Regions from separate parts of the Streptomyces sp. NPDC058650 genome, predicted to be linked through region 4. Evidence: riboswitches for the same ligand, from Rfam matches in the RefSeq annotation. Region 4 holds a riboswitch; each other region holds the start of a gene.
What was found. A riboswitch is a leader RNA that binds a small molecule or an ion and turns the genes downstream of it on or off. The one in region 4 is predicted to bind cyclic di-AMP.
Positions count from the first base shown of each region.

Region 1: linked by a shared signal. The riboswitch ahead of ACFWWU_RS06720 (C40 family peptidase) and the one ahead of ACFWWU_RS19705 (peptidoglycan DD-metalloendopeptidase family protein) in region 4 are both predicted to bind cyclic di-AMP.
Region 2: linked by a shared signal. The riboswitch ahead of ACFWWU_RS03670 (M23 family metallopeptidase) and the one ahead of ACFWWU_RS19705 (peptidoglycan DD-metalloendopeptidase family protein) in region 4 are both predicted to bind cyclic di-AMP.
Region 3: linked by a shared signal. The riboswitch ahead of ACFWWU_RS14825 (transglycosylase SLT domain-containing protein) and the one ahead of ACFWWU_RS19705 (peptidoglycan DD-metalloendopeptidase family protein) in region 4 are both predicted to bind cyclic di-AMP.

Region 1 covers NZ_JBHXRL010000003.1:130,597-135,221, forward strand. Annotated here, with positions in the region: gene bioB (biotin synthase BioB) at 1-544, opposite strand, end outside; gene ACFWWU_RS06710 (8-amino-7-oxononanoate synthase) at 688-1,866, shown strand; gene ACFWWU_RS06715 (ATP-binding protein) at 2,028-2,456, shown strand; gene ACFWWU_RS06720 (C40 family peptidase) at 2,619-3,095, opposite strand; cyclic di-AMP (ydaO/yuaA leader) riboswitch at 3,099-3,305, opposite strand; gene ACFWWU_RS06725 (hypothetical protein) at 3,620-3,925, opposite strand; gene ACFWWU_RS06730 (ATP-dependent Clp protease proteolytic subunit) at 3,933-4,556, opposite strand.
Region 2 covers NZ_JBHXRL010000001.1:743,993-748,617, forward strand. Annotated here, with positions in the region: gene ACFWWU_RS03650 (rhodanese-like domain-containing protein) at 1-25, shown strand, start outside; tRNA gene ACFWWU_RS03655 (tRNA-Met) at 77-150, shown strand; gene ACFWWU_RS03660 (MerR family transcriptional regulator) at 280-1,020, shown strand; gene ACFWWU_RS03665 (PP2C family protein-serine/threonine phosphatase) at 1,165-2,412, shown strand; cyclic di-AMP (ydaO/yuaA leader) riboswitch at 2,614-2,760, shown strand; gene ACFWWU_RS03670 (M23 family metallopeptidase) at 2,772-3,974, shown strand; gene ACFWWU_RS03675 (aldo/keto reductase) at 4,059-4,625, shown strand, end outside.
Region 3 covers NZ_JBHXRL010000007.1:138,935-143,559, reverse strand. Annotated here, with positions in the region: gene ACFWWU_RS14830 (alpha/beta family hydrolase) at 1-1,094, shown strand, start outside; gene ACFWWU_RS14825 (transglycosylase SLT domain-containing protein) at 1,088-1,969, opposite strand; cyclic di-AMP (ydaO/yuaA leader) riboswitch at 1,975-2,159, opposite strand; gene ACFWWU_RS14820 (hypothetical protein) at 2,528-3,148, shown strand; gene ACFWWU_RS14815 (phosphocholine-specific phospholipase C) at 3,197-4,625, opposite strand, start outside.
Region 4 covers NZ_JBHXRL010000010.1:82,927-87,551, forward strand. Annotated here, with positions in the region: gene ACFWWU_RS19685 (aspartate aminotransferase family protein) at 1-218, shown strand, start outside; gene ACFWWU_RS19690 (helix-turn-helix domain-containing protein) at 294-923, shown strand; gene ACFWWU_RS19695 (DUF6126 family protein) at 977-1,132, shown strand; gene ACFWWU_RS19700 (tyrosine-protein phosphatase) at 1,152-1,973, opposite strand; cyclic di-AMP (ydaO/yuaA leader) riboswitch at 2,367-2,523, shown strand; gene ACFWWU_RS19705 (peptidoglycan DD-metalloendopeptidase family protein) at 2,528-3,568, shown strand; gene ACFWWU_RS19710 (SGNH/GDSL hydrolase family protein) at 3,718-4,512, shown strand; gene ACFWWU_RS19715 (STM4011 family radical SAM protein) at 4,499-4,625, opposite strand, start outside.

The DNA of each region.
Region 1 (4,625 bases), on a different contig from region 4:
GGGTCTTGGTGATCCCCTCGTACGTCGCCTCGGACGTGTTCAGGTTGTGGTTGTACGCGTCGGCGCCGGCGTCCCGCAGCCGCTCCGCCTGGCCGTCCGAGAGCAGACCGAGGCAGGCGCACACCTCGACGCCCTCGTTCTGCTCCTTGATCGCCTCGATGGTCCTGCCGACCCGCTCGACGTCCCGGTCCGTCGGACCGCGCCCGCTCGCCACCAGGCAGACCCGCTTGGCCCCGCCCGCGACCCCCGCCGCGGCGGCCTGGGACGCCTCGTCCGGCTTCAGCCACGTGTACTTGAGGATCTCGGCCTTCGAGCCGAGCCGCTGCGAACAGTACGAGCAGTCCTCGGGGCACAGCCCCGACTTCAGGTTGACGAGGTAGTTGAGCTTCACCCGCCGCCCGAACCACTGACGGCGCACCTTGCCGGCCGCCGCCACCACATCGAGCAGCTCGTCGTCGGAGGTCGCCAAGACGGCGAGCGCTTCTTCACGGGTCGGCAGCTCGCGCCGCAGCCCCTTCTCCACCAGCGTGTTCAGCAGGTCCATAAGCGCTGATCCTTGCCTACCGCCCACCCCCGGGCCAAGGAGGATCCGAACAAACGCCGCCGAACGAGGTGTGTGGATGACCACATCCCGACCTCGGCACACTCCGGTTAGGGTCTGTGCGCTGCCTACAAAAGGATCGCCGCATGCCACAGGCCGACGACGCCCGGGCCGAGGGCCCGCGCCGGACCGCGTTCGACTGGACCGACGCCGAGGCGCGCCGCCGTGCGGAAGCCGGTCTCGTCCGTACGCTGCGACCCCGGTCCGCCGAGTCGGAGCTCCTCGACCTGGCGAGCAACGACTACCTCGGCCTCACCCGCCGACCGGAGGTCACCGAGGCGGCGGCCGAGGCGGCGCGCCGCTGGGGCGCGGGTGCCACCGGCTCACGGCTCGTCACCGGGACGACCCGGCTGCACACCCGGCTCGAACGCGAACTCGCCGAGTTCTGCGGCTTCGAGGCGGCCCTCGTCTTCTCCTCCGGCTACGCCGCCAACCTCGCCGCGCTCACGGCCCTCGGCGGCCGGGACTCGCTGATCGTCTCGGACGCCTCCAACCACGCCTCGATCGTGGACGGCTGCCGGCTCGCGCGCGCCGAGACGGCCGTCGTGCCGCACGCCGATCCCGAGTCCGTACGCAAGACGCTGGAGGCGCGACCGGAACTCCGGGCGCTCGTGGTCAGCGACTCCGTCTTCTCCGTCGACGGCGACAAGGCGCCGCTGCCGGAGCTCGCCACCGCCTGCCGCGCGCACGGCGCCGGGCTCGTCGTCGACGACGCCCACGGCTTCGGCGTCCTCGGCGACGGCGGACGGGGCGCCCTGCACGAAACCGGCCTCGCGGGCGACGAGGACGTCGTCGCGACCCTCACCCTCTCCAAGTCCCTGGGCAGTCAGGGCGGCGCGGTCCTCGGCCCCGCCCGGGTCGTCGAGCACCTGGTGAACGCGGCGCGCACCTTCATCTTCGACACCGGGCTCGCCCCGGCCGCGGCGGGCGGCGCGCTGGCGAGCCTGCGGCTGATCGCCGCCGAGCCGGCGCTCGCCGGGCGGGCGCGGGCCGTCGCCACCACCTTGTACGAGCGCCTCACGGCGGCCGGACTGACCGCCGCGCGGCCGGACGCGGCCGTGGTCTCGGTGCGCGCCCCCTCGCCCGAGGCGGCGCTGCGCTGGGCGGCCGACTGCCGCGAACAGGGTCTGGCGGTCGGTTGCTTCCGGCCCCCGTCCGTGCCGGACGGCATCTCGCGGCTCCGGCTCACGGCCCGCGCCGACCTCACGGACGCCGAGCTCGGACGGGCGGTGGAGACGATCCTGCGTACCGCGCCCGCCGCCTGAGGCGACCCCAAGAGCGTTCTCGGGCAGCAGAGTTCACCGCTTCGGGCGATAGATCCCCGCATTTCGTGGTGGAAGGCCGTACGGGGCGGCACGATCGGTTGCACTCTGACGCGAAGCGCAATCCGGGGTGGTGTCCCCGGCGGGAAAGGGACAGCGCCGCCATGGCAGACCATCAGGAAGTATCCGTCACTCTGCCGAGCGATCCCGCGTCGGTCCGCACGGCACGGAGATACGTCGCGGACGTCCTGGGGGACTGGGGGCTCGACGACGACGCGGAGATCGCGGACTCGATCCGGCTGATCGTCTCGGAACTGGCCACCAACGCCGTCCAGCACACCTTCGGGCAGTCGCCCACCTTCACGGTCGACCTCCGCCTGGAGCGGGAGGAGCGCCTGCACATCGGTGTGACCGACAGTCATCCCCGTTGGCCCCGCCGCCTTCCGGCGGCGGTCCAGCAGGACAACGGTCGCGGCATGGTCATCATCCGCGTCCTCGCGGCGGAGGCCGGCGGCCGCCTCTCGGTCACGCCGACCGAGGAGGGTGGCAAGACCGTCTGGATCACCCTCCCGTGGACGATGGCCCCGGTGTAGGGCTCGTACCGTCGAGGAGAGGCATGCGGCTGAGTGAGGCGTGCGGCTGAGTGAGGCGTCCGACTGAGCGAGGGGTGCTGGTGAGCGAGGCGTGCTGGTGAGCAAGGAGTGCGGCGGCGCCACCGCACCCTCCGGCTCGGTCGGGTCAGTTCCCGGGGTCCGTCATCGGACGCGGCCGTAGTAGACCTTCGACGACCAGATCTTGTCGAGCTTCACCCAGGAGCCCGTCTTGGGCGAGTGCCAGATCTTGCCGCTGCCGGCGTAGATGCCGACGTGGTAGACCCTCCCGCCGGAGTGGAAGAAGACCAGGTCGCCCTTCTGCCGGCTGGACGAGGAGATGTGCCGGGACTTGTTGTACTGCTGCTGCGCGGTGCGAGGCAGCGACTTGCCCGCCTTCTTGTACGCGTAGAGCGTCAGACCGGAGCAGTCGAACCGGGTGGGTCCGGTCGATCCGTACCGGTAGGGCGATCCTTTCTTCGACGCGGCGACGCTCAGTGCCTTGTTCGCGTGTGTCGTCGCTGCCTGGGCCTCCGATGCCGCGCCTGGTGCGAACAGCGTGCCGCCGACGGCGGCGAGGGTGAGAGCCGAGACGGCTCCGGCCCGGGACAGCAGGGACGGGACATGCATCTGCGCGGTCATGCGCAACCCTTCGTCAGCCGCCTGCGAAGGATGACCTGTCGGGTTCGGGCTGGCGAAGATGCCCGGCCGCGGCTGCGGCTTCACCCCAAGGAACGGGCCCGCTGCGGTGACAGCGCGAACGTTCCGTACTGATTGGGTCCTCCACTCCTGCCGATCCACTCCTGTCGACCAGACGTCCGGGACAGCGGCAGGACTCGGCGTCCGCCCGGACCGCCCCGCCGCGGTGGCGGGGGCTTGTCGTCGACAGGGATCTTGACCCACGACATGGGCGAAAACCGAGCTGAAACGGCGATATGTGAGGCTCCTCACGACTGATCCGTTCGGGTGGACAGACCGCCTTTGTGATCTTCGGAGGTTTGGCCTACGAGCCGCGTACCAGCGATGGAACGTTCGATTCCGCCAAATGCGTACACCTGTTGCGCAACTCGCCCGCTTCATATGTCGACTCGTCGACTACGCCGAACGGGGGAGGGATTCTGCGTTGCGTGTCGCCCGACCGGCCCTGGACACGACACGCGGAAATGTCAACTCGCGCGAGTCCGGGGGACGGTGACCCGGTCGGCCCGGCGCTCTCCGTTCAACACCCTTAGGGCGCGCGCCAATGTGTCCGCGTGGACGTCGGTCTCGCCCCGTTTATGCATGAGCGTCAGGGCCTCGCGCAGCGCCTCCGCGCGTCCCACCAGGGCCTGCGCCGCACGCAACGCCCCATAGGTATGCGTACTTCTGGATGGATTGATCTTGCCGAGGAGGTCGACGACTTCGAGGTACGCGTCGATGAGGTCGCCCTCGGCCCGGGTCAGGGCCGGCAGCGGCGGCAGCTCGGGGACCACGGCCGCTTCACCGTGCCGTACCGCCGGCGGCGGAGCGCCGGTTCACGACGACGTGGTCCGCCAGGCCGTACGCGACGGCCGCCGGTGCGTCCAGGACGGTCAGGCGGTCGATGTCGGCGTCGATCCGCTCCCGCTCCTGCCCGGTGTGCTCGGCGAGCAGCCCGGCGACCAGCGCGCGCAGCCGCAGCAGTTCGCTCGCCTGGAGGTCGAGGTCGCTGAGCTGTCCCTGGAGGGGCTCGTCCAGGGTTGGCTGCCGGAGCGTGACCCGGGCGCCGGGCAGGATCAGACGCTTGCCCGGCGTGCCGGCCGCGAACAGGACGGCCGCGGTGGAGACGGCCTGGCCCAGGCAGGTGGTCTCCACGTCGCAGGAGAGCGTCCGCATCGTGTCGTAGATCGAGGTCATGGCGGTGACGGAGCCGCCGGGGGAGTTGATGTAGAGGGAGATGTCCTGGCCCGGCGCCGCGTGGTCGAGGTACAGGAACTGGGCGATGGCGTCGTTGGCCGAGGTCTCGTCGACCGGCGTGCCGAGGAACACGATCCGGGACTCGAGGAGCTTCGAGTACGGGTCGAGGGTCCGGGTCCCGAAGCTGGCCCGCTCCGTGAACTCGGGCAGAACGTAGCGCGCGTCCATGGCTGAGCACCTCCATCGATCTGTCTCTGTCAAAAATGTACAGGACGTACAGGCCGTAAGATGGGGAGC
Region 2 (4,625 bases), on a different contig from region 4:
GGACTCCGACGACTGCGGCTGCTGAGAAACCGATTTCACGTTTGCGCCGGTCATGACGTAGAGTCGTGTTTACCGACGCGGGGTGGAGCAGCTCGGTAGCTCGCTGGGCTCATAACCCAGAGGTCGCAGGTTCAAATCCTGTCCCCGCTACTCAGTAGCAACGAAGGCCCGGATCCGATTTCGATCGGATCCGGGCCTTCGTCGTATGCCCCTCCCCCCCTCGTGTCGCGAGGACGTCCGCTTGACCTTGACGCGACGTCAAGATTTAGCGTGGTCGGCATGGAGTGGTCGATCCAAGAGATCGCCAAGAAGGCCGGCACCACCAGCCGTACCCTCCGCCACTACGGCGAGCGGGGACTGCTGGAGCCGAGCCGGATCGGCGCGAACGGTTACCGGTACTACGACCAGGCGGCGCTCGTGCGTCTGCAGCGCATCCTGCTGCTGCGCGAGCTGGGGCTCTCGCTGCCCGCGATCGCCGAGGTCCTCAAGGGGCAGAGCGACCCGTCCGCCGCGCTGCGCACCCATCTGCTCCTCCTGGAGCAGGAGCGGGAGCGCATCGGCCGGCAGATCGAGGCCGTCCGCACCACTCTCCACAAGACCGAGAGGGGAGAAGAACTCATGGCAGAAGAAGTGTTCGACGGCTTCGACCACACGCGGTACGAGGCGGAGGTCACCGAGCGCTGGGGCCGCGCGGCGTACGAGAAGGGCGACCGCTGGTGGCGCTCGCTCGACGCCGAAGGCAGGAAGGCGTTCCTGGACGAGCAGGCCGGCATCGCCCGCGACTTCGGGCAGGCGGTACGGGACGGCCTGGCCGCCGACAGCGACGAGGTGCAGGCGATCACGCGGCGCCAGATCGCGTGGCTGTCGGCCACCACGACCCCGACCAAGGAGTACGTGATCGGACTCGGCCGCATGTACGTCGACGACCCGCGCTTCACGGTGAACTACGACAAGCACGGCGAGGGCACCGCGCTCCTCGTCCGGGACGCGATGGCGGTCTACGCGGAGCGGAACCTGTAGCCGCCGCGCCGGACGTGCTCGGAAGCGAGGGGGGCGTACGCCAGTCGGCCCCATGGGGGTCGCGACCGGGTGCGGTGGCGGCCACCCTGGGAGGGCGCGGTACGGGAACACCGTGGCCGGTGCGGACCGGGCAGGAGAGCACAGGTGGGGCACCCCCTAGGAGCAGCGGGCGGCGGGCGGCGAGGCGGCGAGGGCCGCCGCCCCGGCCCGTACAGAGGGGCCCGGCGCTTCCTCCGTGCGCTGCCCCCGCTGATCATCGTGGGCGGTGTCGTCTTCGACCTGTCGACGCCCGCCACGTACACGGCCGCGCCGCTCTTCTCCGCCGCCCCGCTGATCGCCGCGCCGTTCTTCTCGACGCTCACGACCCTGCTCACCGGGATCGCCGCCGTCCTCGCCTGCGTCGGGCTGCACGTCTACAACGGCACGGCGACCGAGGTCCCGGCCCTCACCGAGGTCTTCACCGTCGTCACCGTCTCCGCGCTCGCGATGCTCGTCAACCGGGTCGTGCGGCGCAGCGGCGAGCGGCTGGCCTCCGCGCGGGTCATCGCGGAGACCGCGCAGAAGGCGGTGCTGCCGACGCCCGACGAGCGGATCGGCGGGCTGCAGTGCGCGGCCCGTTACGAGGCGGCGCAGGCGGACGCGTTCATCGGCGGCGACCTGTTCGCCGTGCAGGACACCCCGCACGGGGTGCGGCTCGTCGTGGGGGACGTGCGGGGCAAGGGGATGGAAGCGGTCGAGGCCGTCGCCGTCGTGATCGGGGCGTTCCGGGAGGCGGCCGAGCAGGAGGCGAGTCTGGAGGGGGTGGCGCAGCGGCTGGAACGGGCGCTGGCCCGGGAGGGGACCCGCAGGCACGGGCTCGACGCCTTCGAGGGGTTCACGACGGCCGTCCTGGCGGAGATCCCGCGCGCCGACGGGACGGGCGGGGGCGAGGGCGACGCCGGGAGCGTACGGGTCGTCAACCGCGGCCATCCGCCACCGCTGTTGCTGTACGCGGACGGGAACCTGGACGTGCTGGATCCGGCGGAGCCGGCGCTGCCGCTCGGCATGGGCGAGCTGGCGGCGTGGCCGGACCGGGCCGAGGAGCGGCCGTACCCGCGGGGCGCGACGCTGCTGTTCTACACGGACGGCCTCTCGGAGGCGCGGAACGCGGAGGGCGTCTTCTACGACCCGGCGTCCCGCCTCGCCGGACGGATCTTCCCGGGGCCCGAGGAGCTGCTCGACGCGCTCGTCGACGACGTACGGCTCCACACGGGCGGCGGGTCGACGGACGACATGGCGCTGCTCGCGCTGAGCAGGCCCGCGGCGGGGCAGCCGGAGAGGCGACGGACGATGCCGGTGGTACCGCCGGCGCAGCCGGGAGGACCCTCGATCCGCCCCGGTCACCAGGCGTAGTCACAGGGTGTCGCTGCGATAACAATTGACACAACGTCAGATCGCGAGAGTTTGGCCGCCTCTTGCTGAAGGGGGGTCAACTCGGGCGATTCCCCACCAATTCAATGAATGATCACCGGGAACGGCTTGGAATCGGACCCCCCTGTCTATTAACGTTCGATAACGCAGCGCGGTCGTCACAACCGTCGCAAGAGACGGCACCGTGCGCACGCGCCGAATCCTGAAAAGGAACCGGGGAACCACTACTTGGGGTGAATCGGGCCCTTCGCACCCGTGCGACCGCGCCCGTAGGAGACCTTCCTGCTCCGAACCCGTCAGCTAACCCGGTAGGCGAGAAGGAAGGAAAGGAGCGCGCCTTCGTGGCGTCCAACACTCCCGCACCCGAAGCACCCTTCGATGCCTTCGGTGGTGGTGCGGGTCCTGCCGCTCCGGACACCGAGTGGAACCCCACCGAGGGATCCCTCCGCGCCGAGAGCCGCTCCGGCGGCCGGCACCGGGTCGTCAAGCAGCGTTCCAACTTCGCCCGTTCCTCCACCGTCCTCGGCGTCGGCGTCATCGCGGCCGTCGGTGCGGGCGGGCTCGCCACCGCGCAGGAGAAGCCGCCGGTCGCGATATCGCTCCCGGACCTCCCCGACCTGAACCTCCCGGCGGCCGAGGACCTCCCCGGCGTCGGCGCGCTGTTCACCGACGACGCGGACGACGCCGACCAGCGCATCCGGGACACCATCGAGGCGACCGGCGGCAACCCGAACCCGCTCACCGCCGCCACGTACGTCACCCCGGCCGGCGAGAAGACGAACGGCACCGCCGCGACCGCCCGGACCACCCAGGCCGGTTACACCACGCAGACCGGGACCGCCGAGACGGCCCCGACCGCCCGGGTGGCCGACGCGGGCGAGATCCTGCGCGCCCGCATCCTCCAGCAGGCCGAGCAGCAGCAGGCCTCCGCCGACGCGGCCGAGAAGCTCGCCGCCGAGAAGGCCGCGGCCGAGAAGGCGGCGGCCGAGGCCGAGGCCAAGGCCGATGCGGCGGAGAAGGCGGCCGCCGAGGCGAAGGCCAAGGCCGAAGCGGAAGCCAAGGCCAAGGCGGAGGCGGAAGCCAAGGCGGAGGCCGAGCGGAAGGCCGCGGAGGCCGAGGCCGAGCGCCTCGCCCAGCTCGCCGCCAGCTACTCGATGCCCCTCTCCTCGTACTCCCTCAGCGCCACCTACATGCAGTCCGGCTCGATGTGGTCCTCCGGCTACCACACCGGTCTCGACTTCGCCGCCCCCACGGGCACCCCGCTCAAGGCCGTCCACAGCGGCACGGTCACGTCGGCGGGCTGGTCCGGCTCCTACGGCTACCGGGTCGTCCTGGAGCTGGAGGACGGCACCGAGGTCTGGTACGCGCACCTCTCCTCCATGACGGTCGGCGCGGGTCAGACCGTGACCACCGGCGAGACGATCGGCCGCGTCGGCGCCACCGGCAACGTCACCGGCGCCCACCTCCACATGGAGGTCCACACCTCCGGCGGCGACGGCATCGACCCGGCGGCCTGGCTCCGCTCCAAGGGCCTGTCCATCTGACGCTCCGGGGTCCGACGCCTTGACGTCCGACACTCCCGGGCCTTGCCCGGAATAGGCCCGGCGGTGCGGAGGGTTGATCAACCCATGACTTCTCTCCGCACGCTGGGCTCCTCCGATCTGCACGTCTTCCCGCTCGCCCTGGGCGGCAACGTCTTCGGCTGGACCGCCGACGAGGCACAGTCCTTCGCCGTCCTCGACGCCTACGCCGCCGCCGGCGGGAACTTCGTCGACACCGCGGACGCGTACTCCGCCTGGGCCGAGGGCAACGAGGGCGGCGAGTCCGAGACCGTCATCGGCCGCTGGCTCGCCTCCCGCGGCAACCGCGACGACATCGTCGTCGCCACCAAGGTCGGCGCCCACCCCCGCCTCAAGGGGCTCTCCGCCACCACCATCAAGGCGGGCGTGGAGGAATCGCTGCGTCGCCTCGGCACCGACCACATCGATCTCTACTACACGCACTTCGACGACGAGTCGGTCCCGGTCGAGGAGATCGTCACCGCCCTCGACCAGCTCGTCAAGGACGGCAAGGTGCGGGCCGTCGCCGCCTCCAACATCTCCCCGGAGCGGCTGCGCGCCTCCCTCGACTTCGCGGAGGCCGAGGGCCTCGCCCGGTACGTCGCGCTCCAGCCGCACTACAACCTGGTCTCGCGC
Region 3 (4,625 bases), on a different contig from region 4:
TCGCGATGGGCGCGCTGGGGGAGGGCGGCGTACGCGTCCTCAACGACCGGGTGCTGCGCGAGACCGGCGTGGGTGAGCGGGACCTCGCGGCCGTGGAGGAGCGCGAGCACGTGGAGCTCGAAGAGCGCATGCACCGCTACCGGGGCAGTCGCCCGCCCGTGCCGCTCGACGGCAGGACGGTCGTCGTCGTCGACGACGGGCTCGCCACGGGCGCGACGGCGCTGGCGGCCTGCCGGGTGGTCCGTGCCAAAGGTGCCGCGCGGATCGTGCTCGCGGTGCCGGTCGCGCCGCACGGCTGGACCGCCCGCCTCGGGGGCGAGGCCGACGAGACCGTAAGCGTTCGCGAGCCCGACTTCTTCTACGCGATCGGCCAGTTCTACCGCGACTTCTCGCAGACGTCCGACGCGGAGGTGCTCGACTGCCTCGCCCGCAGCCGGGCCGCGCGCGACCCCGTCGTCCGGGACACGGACGTCCGGATCCCGGCGACCGGTGCCACCCTCGCCGGACGGCTCGCCGTCCCCGACGGGGCGACCGGCATCGTCCTCTTCGCCCATGGAAGCGGCAGCAGCCGGCACAGCCCGCGGAACCGCGCGGTCGCGGCGGCCCTGAACCGGGCCGGTCTCGGCACGCTGCTGTTCGACCTGCTCACCGAGGCCGAGGCGACCGACCGGGCCCACGTCTTCGACACCCCGCTGCTCGCCGGACGGCTCGCGAGCGCCACGGACTGGCTGGCCGGGCACCCCGAGGGCGGCGATCTGCCGCTCGGCTACTTCGGGGCGAGCACGGGTGCGGCCGCCGCGCTGTGGGCGGCGGCCGATCCCGGTTCCGGCGTCGCCGCCGTCGTCTCACGCGGTGGCCGGCCCGACCTGGCGGGCGAGCACCTGGGCCGGGTGCGCGCCCCGACCCTCCTGGTGGTGGGCGGCCGGGACGCGCTGGTGCTGGACCTCAACAGACGCGCCCAGGCCCTGCTGCGCTGCGAGAACCGGCTGACCGTCGTCCCCGGCGCCACTCACCTCTTCGAGGAGCCGGGTGCCCTGGAGGAGGTGGCGGAGCTCGCCACGGACTGGTTCGCCGAGTGGTTCCGGCGTCAGTAGGCCCCGTTGACGTTGTCGATGGAGCCGTAGCGGTCGGCCGCGTAGTTGCAGGCGGCCGTGATGTTGGCGACCGGGTCGAACAGGTCCGTGGACGTGCCCGGCACGTGGTAGGCGTCGAAGGTCGGCTGGATGACCTGGAGCAGACCCTTCGAGGGGGTGCCGGCCACGGCGTTCGAGTCCCAGAGGTTGATGGCCCGGGGGTTGCCGGAGGACTCGCGCATGACGTTGCGGAGGATTCCGTCGTACGAACCGGGGATGCCGCGCTGGGCCATGATGTCCAGCGACTCGCGGATCCAGCCGTCGAGGTTGTCGGCGTACTGGGTGGCGGCGGCCGGGGCGGCCTTGACGGCGGGCGCGGCGGCGGGCGCCGCCTGCGCGGCGGAGGCACCCGAGGCGGGGGCCGGAGCCGCTGCACGGCGCTGGGAGCGGCTCGCCCGCTCAGTGGTCGTGGAGCTCTTCTTCTGTGCGGTCGCGGCCGCCGGGGCGGGCTTCGCGGAATCCCGACGAATCGTCAGTTCGAGACCGGGGTGAATGAGTGACGGATTGTCACCCACGACGGATTTGTTGGCCTGGTATATCGACTTCCAGCCGCCCTGAATTCCCTTCTTCTGGGCGATCAGGGAAAGCGAGTCACCACTCACGACGGTGTACGTGCGCGCGGCGGCGGGGGCCGAGGGAGCGGCGGCCGGAGCGGTGGCGGGCTGCGCCGCGAAGGACTGCGCGGCGATCTTGGGTGCGGCCGAAACGGTCTCGGCGCCGGCCGTCGCGGGGACGACCAGCGGCAGGGCCAGCGCGGCCCCGCCCGTGCCGGCGAGTGCGAGGCCGCGGGAGACGGTGCGGCGTCGGGGGCGGCGGTGCTTACCGTGTGCAGGCATGACGGATTTCCTCTCCGGCGCCTGCGGGGTGAGCTGTCGGGTTCGGACGGGAGATGTCCGGCCGCGCGCACGCGGCTGCACCCCGAGCCGTTCCGGATTCCGGACCGGCGAATTCGTGGGTCCCCCGCTCCTGCCGTCGGGTGAAAGGGAGGTGTTTTCGGGCGGCGGCAGGATTAGGCGTTCCGCTCGAATGGGGGTGACCGTAGGCCAGCATTGCGGCGGATAACAAGAGGAGCCGAACGTTCGCAGCCGGAATTGGATCTCCGAATTCAAGGAATTCAAGATCGACCGCACTCGGGATCCGATGAACTTCCGTGCGCGGTAAGGCCTGCGGGTGTACGGGTCCCTGGCGGGGGCGAGAGAAAGTGAACCGCATCACCAGGAGGGTAATGTCCGAATATGCGATGTAATTCCGTTGGTGAGTAAATGAGCGGAAATTACCCGGGCTGGGCTGTTCGCCCGCACCGGGCGTGAGGGGCACGCCCGGTGCGGGCAAAAGTCGCAAACCAGACATTCTTCTTGAAAGATGGAGTCCCCCCCGACCCAGGAGCCTCCCGGATGCCGACCTCCATCGCCCCGCTCAGCCCGGACGGACTCGACCGCGAGGCGGCCGCTCTCTTCGAGAGCGCCACCTGGCAGCGGATCGTCACCGACTGGACCGCCCCCGCTCGACCGGCCCCCGCGCCGGAGCCGACGCCCGAGCCCGCCGACTGGCGGTCCCTCCTCACCGTGTCCGTGGACCGGCTCGTGGCCGACGCGCTCGACGCGCTCCCGCCGCCGCCCCCCGCCGAACGCACGCTGCCCGGCCGCATCGGGGCCGTACTCCCGGACCGACTGCACGCCTGGCGCCGGATCGGCCGCCCCGAGCTGCGCCCCTCGGTCCACCTCGGCTACGCGCGGCTGGTGCTCACGGAGTGGGGCTGGCAGAACGCCCCGTACAAGCTGCGCGACGCACGGGGAGCGCGCTGCGTCTGCGGCGCGCTCCTCGCCGCCCACCGCCTCGGCTACGGCGGTGTGGACACCATGAACGAGGCGGCCGCCTGGATCATGACCGAGCTCCGCTCTCAGGGATGGGGCGAGCTGATCGGTCCGTGGAACCGGGCCCCCGGCCGTACGGCCGCCGAGGCGGTGGGCCTCCTCGACGCGACGATCCGACGCGCCGCGCACGCCGGCCGGTGAGGCCGGCGGGTGAGGTCGGCGGGTGACGCCGGCCGGTGTGCGAAGGGTTCAGCCGGTGACGCTCGGGGCTCCGGTCTCGATGTGGCCGGTGTACCGGCGTGACCAGGTCCCGTCGATGTCGGCGACGATCGTGAAGTCGTACCAGCCGCCGCTGTAGGCCACCGCGTTGAAGAAGTCCTCGCGGTCGGAGTTCGCCGGGACCGTGTAGGTCCACGGTCCGTCCGTGCGGTAGGCGTTCGAACGGATCGTGAACGTCACCGGTCCCGCCGAGGTGTTGGTCATCCTGAACCACAGGGCGGTCCGGCCCGTCCCCGCCTCCGGCGCGAACCGGGCCGCGACCTCCACGGCCTTGCCGGCCTTGGACGCGTCGCCGATGAAGCGCCGCAGGAAGCGGTTGGGGCCCATCATCGAGATGTCGTACTTCCCGGAGCCCGACCCGATCCCGATGTTGAAGTAGTCGGAGGCCGTGGCACCCGCGTCGACCGTGTACTGCCAGGCCGCCGTGTCGCGGTGCTGGTGAGGGTGGATCGAGAAGTGCGCCGCCCGCTTGGCCTCCACCCCCTGGTTCGTCATCGAGAACCAGGCCAGGATCTTGCCCGCGGCACCGAACTCGAACCGGTCGAGGTTGCCGTTCACCTGGTACGGCAGGGCGCGCGCCGGGCGGGTGCCGGACTCCTGCGCGGGCTGGGCGTTGTTCTGCGGCGCCGGGTTCGGCAGCGGGCCACAGGTGGCCTGGCCGATCACCTTCGCCGTGGAGGGGAGGCCGCCGGGCACTCCGTACACCGGGCGGGCGAAGTCGAAGACGCTCGTCAGGTCGCCCGTCACCCGTCGCCGCCAGGCGCTGATGTTCGGACAGGCGGCCGGTGTGCCGAGAGCCGCCGTCCAGGTCTCCATGAAGCGGAGGACGGAGGTGTGGTCGAAGACCTCGGAGCTCACCCAACCACCCCGGGTCCACGGGGACATGACGATCATGGGGACGCGGAAGCCCAGCCCGATCGGCACGCCGTCCAGGTACTCGCCCGGCGTCCCCGGCGGCGCGACCGGCGGCGGCACATGGTCGAAGAAGCCGTCGTTCTCGTCGTAGTTGAGGAACAGCACCGTCGAGTCGAAGACCTCGGAGTCGGCGGCCAGCGCGCGGTAGACGAGGTCGACGAAGTGCGCGCCGTCCCCGGGCGGCGCGTACGGGTGCTCGGAGAACGCCTCGCTCGCCACCACCCACGACACCTGCGGCAGCGTGCCCGCCACGACGTCGGCACGGATGGCCGCGGCGATGTCGTCCGGCGTCGAGCCGGTGACCTTCGGGACCGAGCCCATGCCCCGGTCGTACAGCGGGTCACCGGGGCGGGCGTCCGTGAACTTCTTGAAGTACGCGAGACCGTTGTCGCCGTAGTTGTCCTGCGCGTTCTGGTAGACCTTCCAGCTCACCCCGGCCCGCTGGAGCGCCTCCGCGTACGTCTCCCAGGTCAGCCCCGACTCG
Region 4 (4,625 bases):
TCGTGGTGCCGCTGCTCCAGCGGCACCACATCCTCACCCAGGTCTCCGGGGACCACCTGGAGGTGATCAAGCTGATCCCGCCGCTGATCATCGACGAGGCGGACGTGGACCGGTTCGTCACCGCCTTCACGGCGGTCATGGACGAGGCCCACGGCGGCGGCGGGCTGATGTGGGACTTCGGGAGGACCCTGGTGAAGCAGGCGGTCGCGCAGCGCTGACCCGTGCGACCCGGGCGTCTTTGCCTCTGAGGCAAGAAACTTGCCTCAGAGGCATGATCCTGGCGCAATGGACGCATGGACCACGTCCCCGGGGACACCTCCCCGGACCCCGCCACCCCCGACGTCCTGCCCGACGTCGCCCCGCAGCTGCGGGCCCTGCGCCGCCGCCGGGGACTCACCCTGGAGGCCGCCGCCCAGCGGGCCGGCCTCTCGCCGGCCCACCTCTCCCGGCTGGAGACGGGGAACCGGCAACCCTCGCTGCCGATGCTCCTCGGCCTCGCCCGTATCTACGGTACGACGGTCTCCGAGCTCCTCGGCGAGGCTCCGCCCGAGCGTGACCCCGTCGTCCGGGCCGGCCGCTCCGAGCCCGTCGAGGCCGACGGCTGGATCTACCGGCAGGCCGGAGGCGCCGGGCGGGCGCTCCAGTGCCTGCGCGTCCACGTGCCCTACGCCACCCGGGCCGACATCGTGCGCGTCCACCCCGGCGAGGAGTGGATCCACGTCCTGGAGGGGCGGGTGCGGCTCGCGCTCGGCGACGCCGTCCACGTCCTCGATCCCGGGGACAGCGCGCACTTCGACTCGCTGACCCCGCACCGCATCGGCGCCGCCACCCCCGGCGGGGCCGAGCTGCTCTTCGTCCACACCCTGATGCAGAGTCCCGTCGCCGAGCTGTGCCTCGGTGACGGAACCCCGCACCGGCGCTGATCCCCGCGTGTCCCTTCGCGGGAACGTGCCCCCTTCGTCAGAAAAGGACCGAGATGTCCGAGAAGTCACGACCTGTCACCGGCGAGGAGCGCGGGGAAGGCAAGTTCCCCAAGGGCCTGGTCCTCCGCCTCTTCGCGTACCTGATCGCCGGGCACCTCTTCGCCGGCTTCCTCTACCTGCTCTTCATGCTCGGCGGGCAGAACCAGTAGAGCGGCGCTCCGGGCGGGCTCACGCCTCCGTGAGGAAGCGCTCCCGCAGCCGCTCGCGGGTCTCGGGGGCCAGCTTCAGCCCCTCCGTGAGGTAGGTCTCCACCGAGCCCCACGTCGCCTCGATCGTCTCGAAGGCGCCCCGCAGGTACTCCAGCCGCGCGTCGAAGAGCGGGCTCAGCAGCTCCATCACCTCGGGCGACATCGCGTCCGCGGCGGTGGAGCTGCGGCGCACCTTGTAGCGGCGGTGCGGGTCGTTCGACTTCACGTAGTCCGCCTCGATCGCCTCGCGCTCGACGTCGAGGGCGAGCAGCGTGATCGCGATGGAGAGTCCGGCGCGGTCCTTGCCCGCCGCGCAGTGCATCAGCGCCGGGACGCTCTCCTCGGCCATGGAGTGCAGGATCCTGCTGTGCTCCGGAGTCCGCTCGATCACCATCTTCCGGTACGAGTCGGACATTCGGGCCGCCGCCTTGCCGTCGCCCAGGATGTCCCGCAGCTGCTCGACGTCGCCGTCGCGTACCAGCTTCCAGAACTCCTTGCCGTCGGCCGGGTCGTTGAGGGGTATGTTCACGTTCCGCACGCCGGGGAGCTCGACGTCCGCGCCCTCGACCTTGCGGTCGGCCTCGTTGCGGAAGTCGAAGACGGTGTGCAGGCCCAGCGAGGCGAGGAAGGCGGCGTCGGTCTCGGTGGCGTGGGCGAGGTGGCCGCTGCGGAAGAGGCGTCCGGGTCGCACGGCGCGCCCGTCCGTCGTCGGCAGGCCGCCCACGTCCCGGAAGTTGCGGACCTCGGCCAGCTCGGGTTCGTTCGCTTCGGTGGGCGGGACCTGCGGCAGCTGCTGCGTCACGGATGCTCCTGGGGGTCGTCGTTCGGGTGCCCGATGCGAGATCGGTCCCTAGGACAATCATCCAGGTGAGAGGGGGTCGGCGCACCCCCCGGGACGGGAATGGGGGATCTGTCCGAAATGGGGTGTTAAGTGGAACGCGCCCTGTTTACAGGCGAGATGGGCGGTGCCGCGTGAGCAGGGTCATAGAAGTGACGGATCGTGGCCGAAGGCCCCAAGCAATTGCCGTACGCAAAAGGGAAATCGAAGGACCGTCATCGACGGAGGGTGACCGGAATTCCGTCCGGAACGCGGCCCGGGTAATGCCGGCGCAAATCTGTGGCTTGTTCGCTCCGACCCCGCTCGTCTAGCGTCACCGTCAATCCGGTCGGACCGCCGAATCCTGCCACCGTCCGGAATCCGCACTCATCCCATGCGTGGCAGGAGCGGGGGACCCAGGAAGTACGCCGGTCCCGCGACAACAGGACGGCTCGGGGTGAAGCCGCGTGAGAACGCGGCCGGGCATCTCCAGTCCGAACCCGACAGCTCACCTCGTAGGCGCCGGAGAGGAATTCGCCATGCCCGCGAAGGGTAAGCACCGCCGTCCCAAGATCAATTCCATCACGCGTGGGTTCGTCGTCGCCAGTACGGGAGGCGCCGTCGTCGCGCTTCCGCTCCTCGGCGCCACCGGAGCCCACGCCGCCGAGCAGGCCGCCGTCCCCGCCCAGGCCGTCGCCGCCGCCGCTCAGGTGAAGGCGCCCGCCGCCCTCCAGGCCGCGCCCGCCGCCGCCGCGAAGGCCGCGCCGAAGACGTACTCCGTCGTCAGCGGCGACTACCTGTCCAAGATCGCCACCGAGTACCGGCTCGCCGGCGGCTGGCAGAAGCTCTACGCGGACAACCGCCAGGTCGTCGGCGAGAACCCCTCGCTGATCCTGCCCGGCATGAAGCTCACCCTCGGCGCCAAGAACACCGCCGCCGCTGCTCCGAAGAGCGCCGCGCCCAAGGCTGCCGCCCCGAAGGCGGCTCCGAAGGCCGCTCCGAAGGCCGCCGAGAAGGCCGCCCCCAAGAGCACCCAGACCTCCGAGAAGAACGGCGACACCTCGCGCGCCTCGCGCAGCAGCCAGCGCTCCGCCGCCCCGGCCGCCGCCTCCGCCGAGTCCTCCTCGTCGCAGTCGTCGCGGACCTCGCAGTCGTCGGGGGCCTCGACCTCCGCGTCCGGCTGGGTCGCCCCCGTCGACGCCGGCTTCTCCACCCCGTACCGCGCCTCCGGCTCCATGTGGTCCTCCGGCTACCACACCGGTGTCGACTTCACCGCCTCCTCCGGCACCACCGTCCGCGCCGTCGGCGCCGGCACGGTCGTCTCCGCCGGCTGGAGCGGCGCCTACGGCAACGAGGTCGTCATCCAGCACGCGGACGGCAACTACTCGCAGTACGCGCACCTCTCCTCCCTCTCCGTCTCGTCCGGCCAGACCGTCACCGGCGGCCAGCAGATCGGCCTGTCCGGCTCGACCGGCAACTCCACCGGCCCGCACCTGCACTTCGAGATCCGCACCTCGCCGAGCTACGGCTCCGACGTCGACCCGCTGGCCTACCTGCGCCAGCACGGCGTCTCCATCTGACACGGACGCTTCCTGACGGCCCGGCACGTGTGTGCCGGGCCGTCGGCGTATTCCGGCTTGGGAGAATCTTTATCGGTGGCATATGTCACCAGGCGTCAACCCCTCCTTACGGTCGCGTAGGTCACACCGAAAGGGAAGGATGTGCTCCCGTGGCAGACGATTCGAGATCAAGAGACAAGAACGCATTCGGGTCGTACGCGGCGATCGGTGACAGCTTCACCGAGGGCGTCGGAGACCCCGGACCCGACGGGACGTACGTCGGCTGGGCGGACCGCTTCGCGGTCCTGCTCGCCGACCAGCTGCCGGAGCACGACGACTTCCGCTACGCCAACCTGGCCGTACGCGGGCGCCTGCTCGACCAGATCGTGGCGGAACAAGTCCCCCGGGCGAAGGAACTCGCCCCCGACCTGGTGACCTTCTGTGCCGGCGGCAACGACATCATCCGGCCCGGCACCGACCCCGACGACGTGGCCGAGCGCTTCGAGCGGGCCGTCGCGGACCTGACCTCCGCCGTCGGCACCGTCATGGTGACCACCGGCTTCGACACCCGTGACATCCCCGTGCTCCGGCACCTGCGCGGGAAGATCGCCACCTACACCGCCCACGTCCGGTCCATCGCGGACCGCTACGACTGCCCGGTCCTCGACCTGTGGTCCCTCAAGTCGGTGCAGGACCTGCGGGCCTGGGACGACGACCGGCTGCACCTCTCGCCCGACGGACACACCCGCGTCGCCCTGCGCGCCGCCCAGGTCCTCGGTCTGCCGGTGCCCGCCGACCCGGACCAGTCGTGGCCGCCGCGCCCCCCGCGCGGCGCGCTGGAGGTGCGCCGCGACGACCTCAACTGGGCCAAGGAGTACCTCGTGCCCTGGATCGGGCGCAGGCTGCGCGGCGAGAGCTCGGGCGACCACGTCGAGGCCAAGCGCCCCGACCTCATGCCCCTGTAGGACCGCCGGGCACGGTGACGCCGGCCGGGATCCGCTCCAGGACCCCGCCGGCGAACACGTCGTACAGCGGCAGCGTCTCCAGATGGACGTAGCCGATGTGACAGTCGCAGACG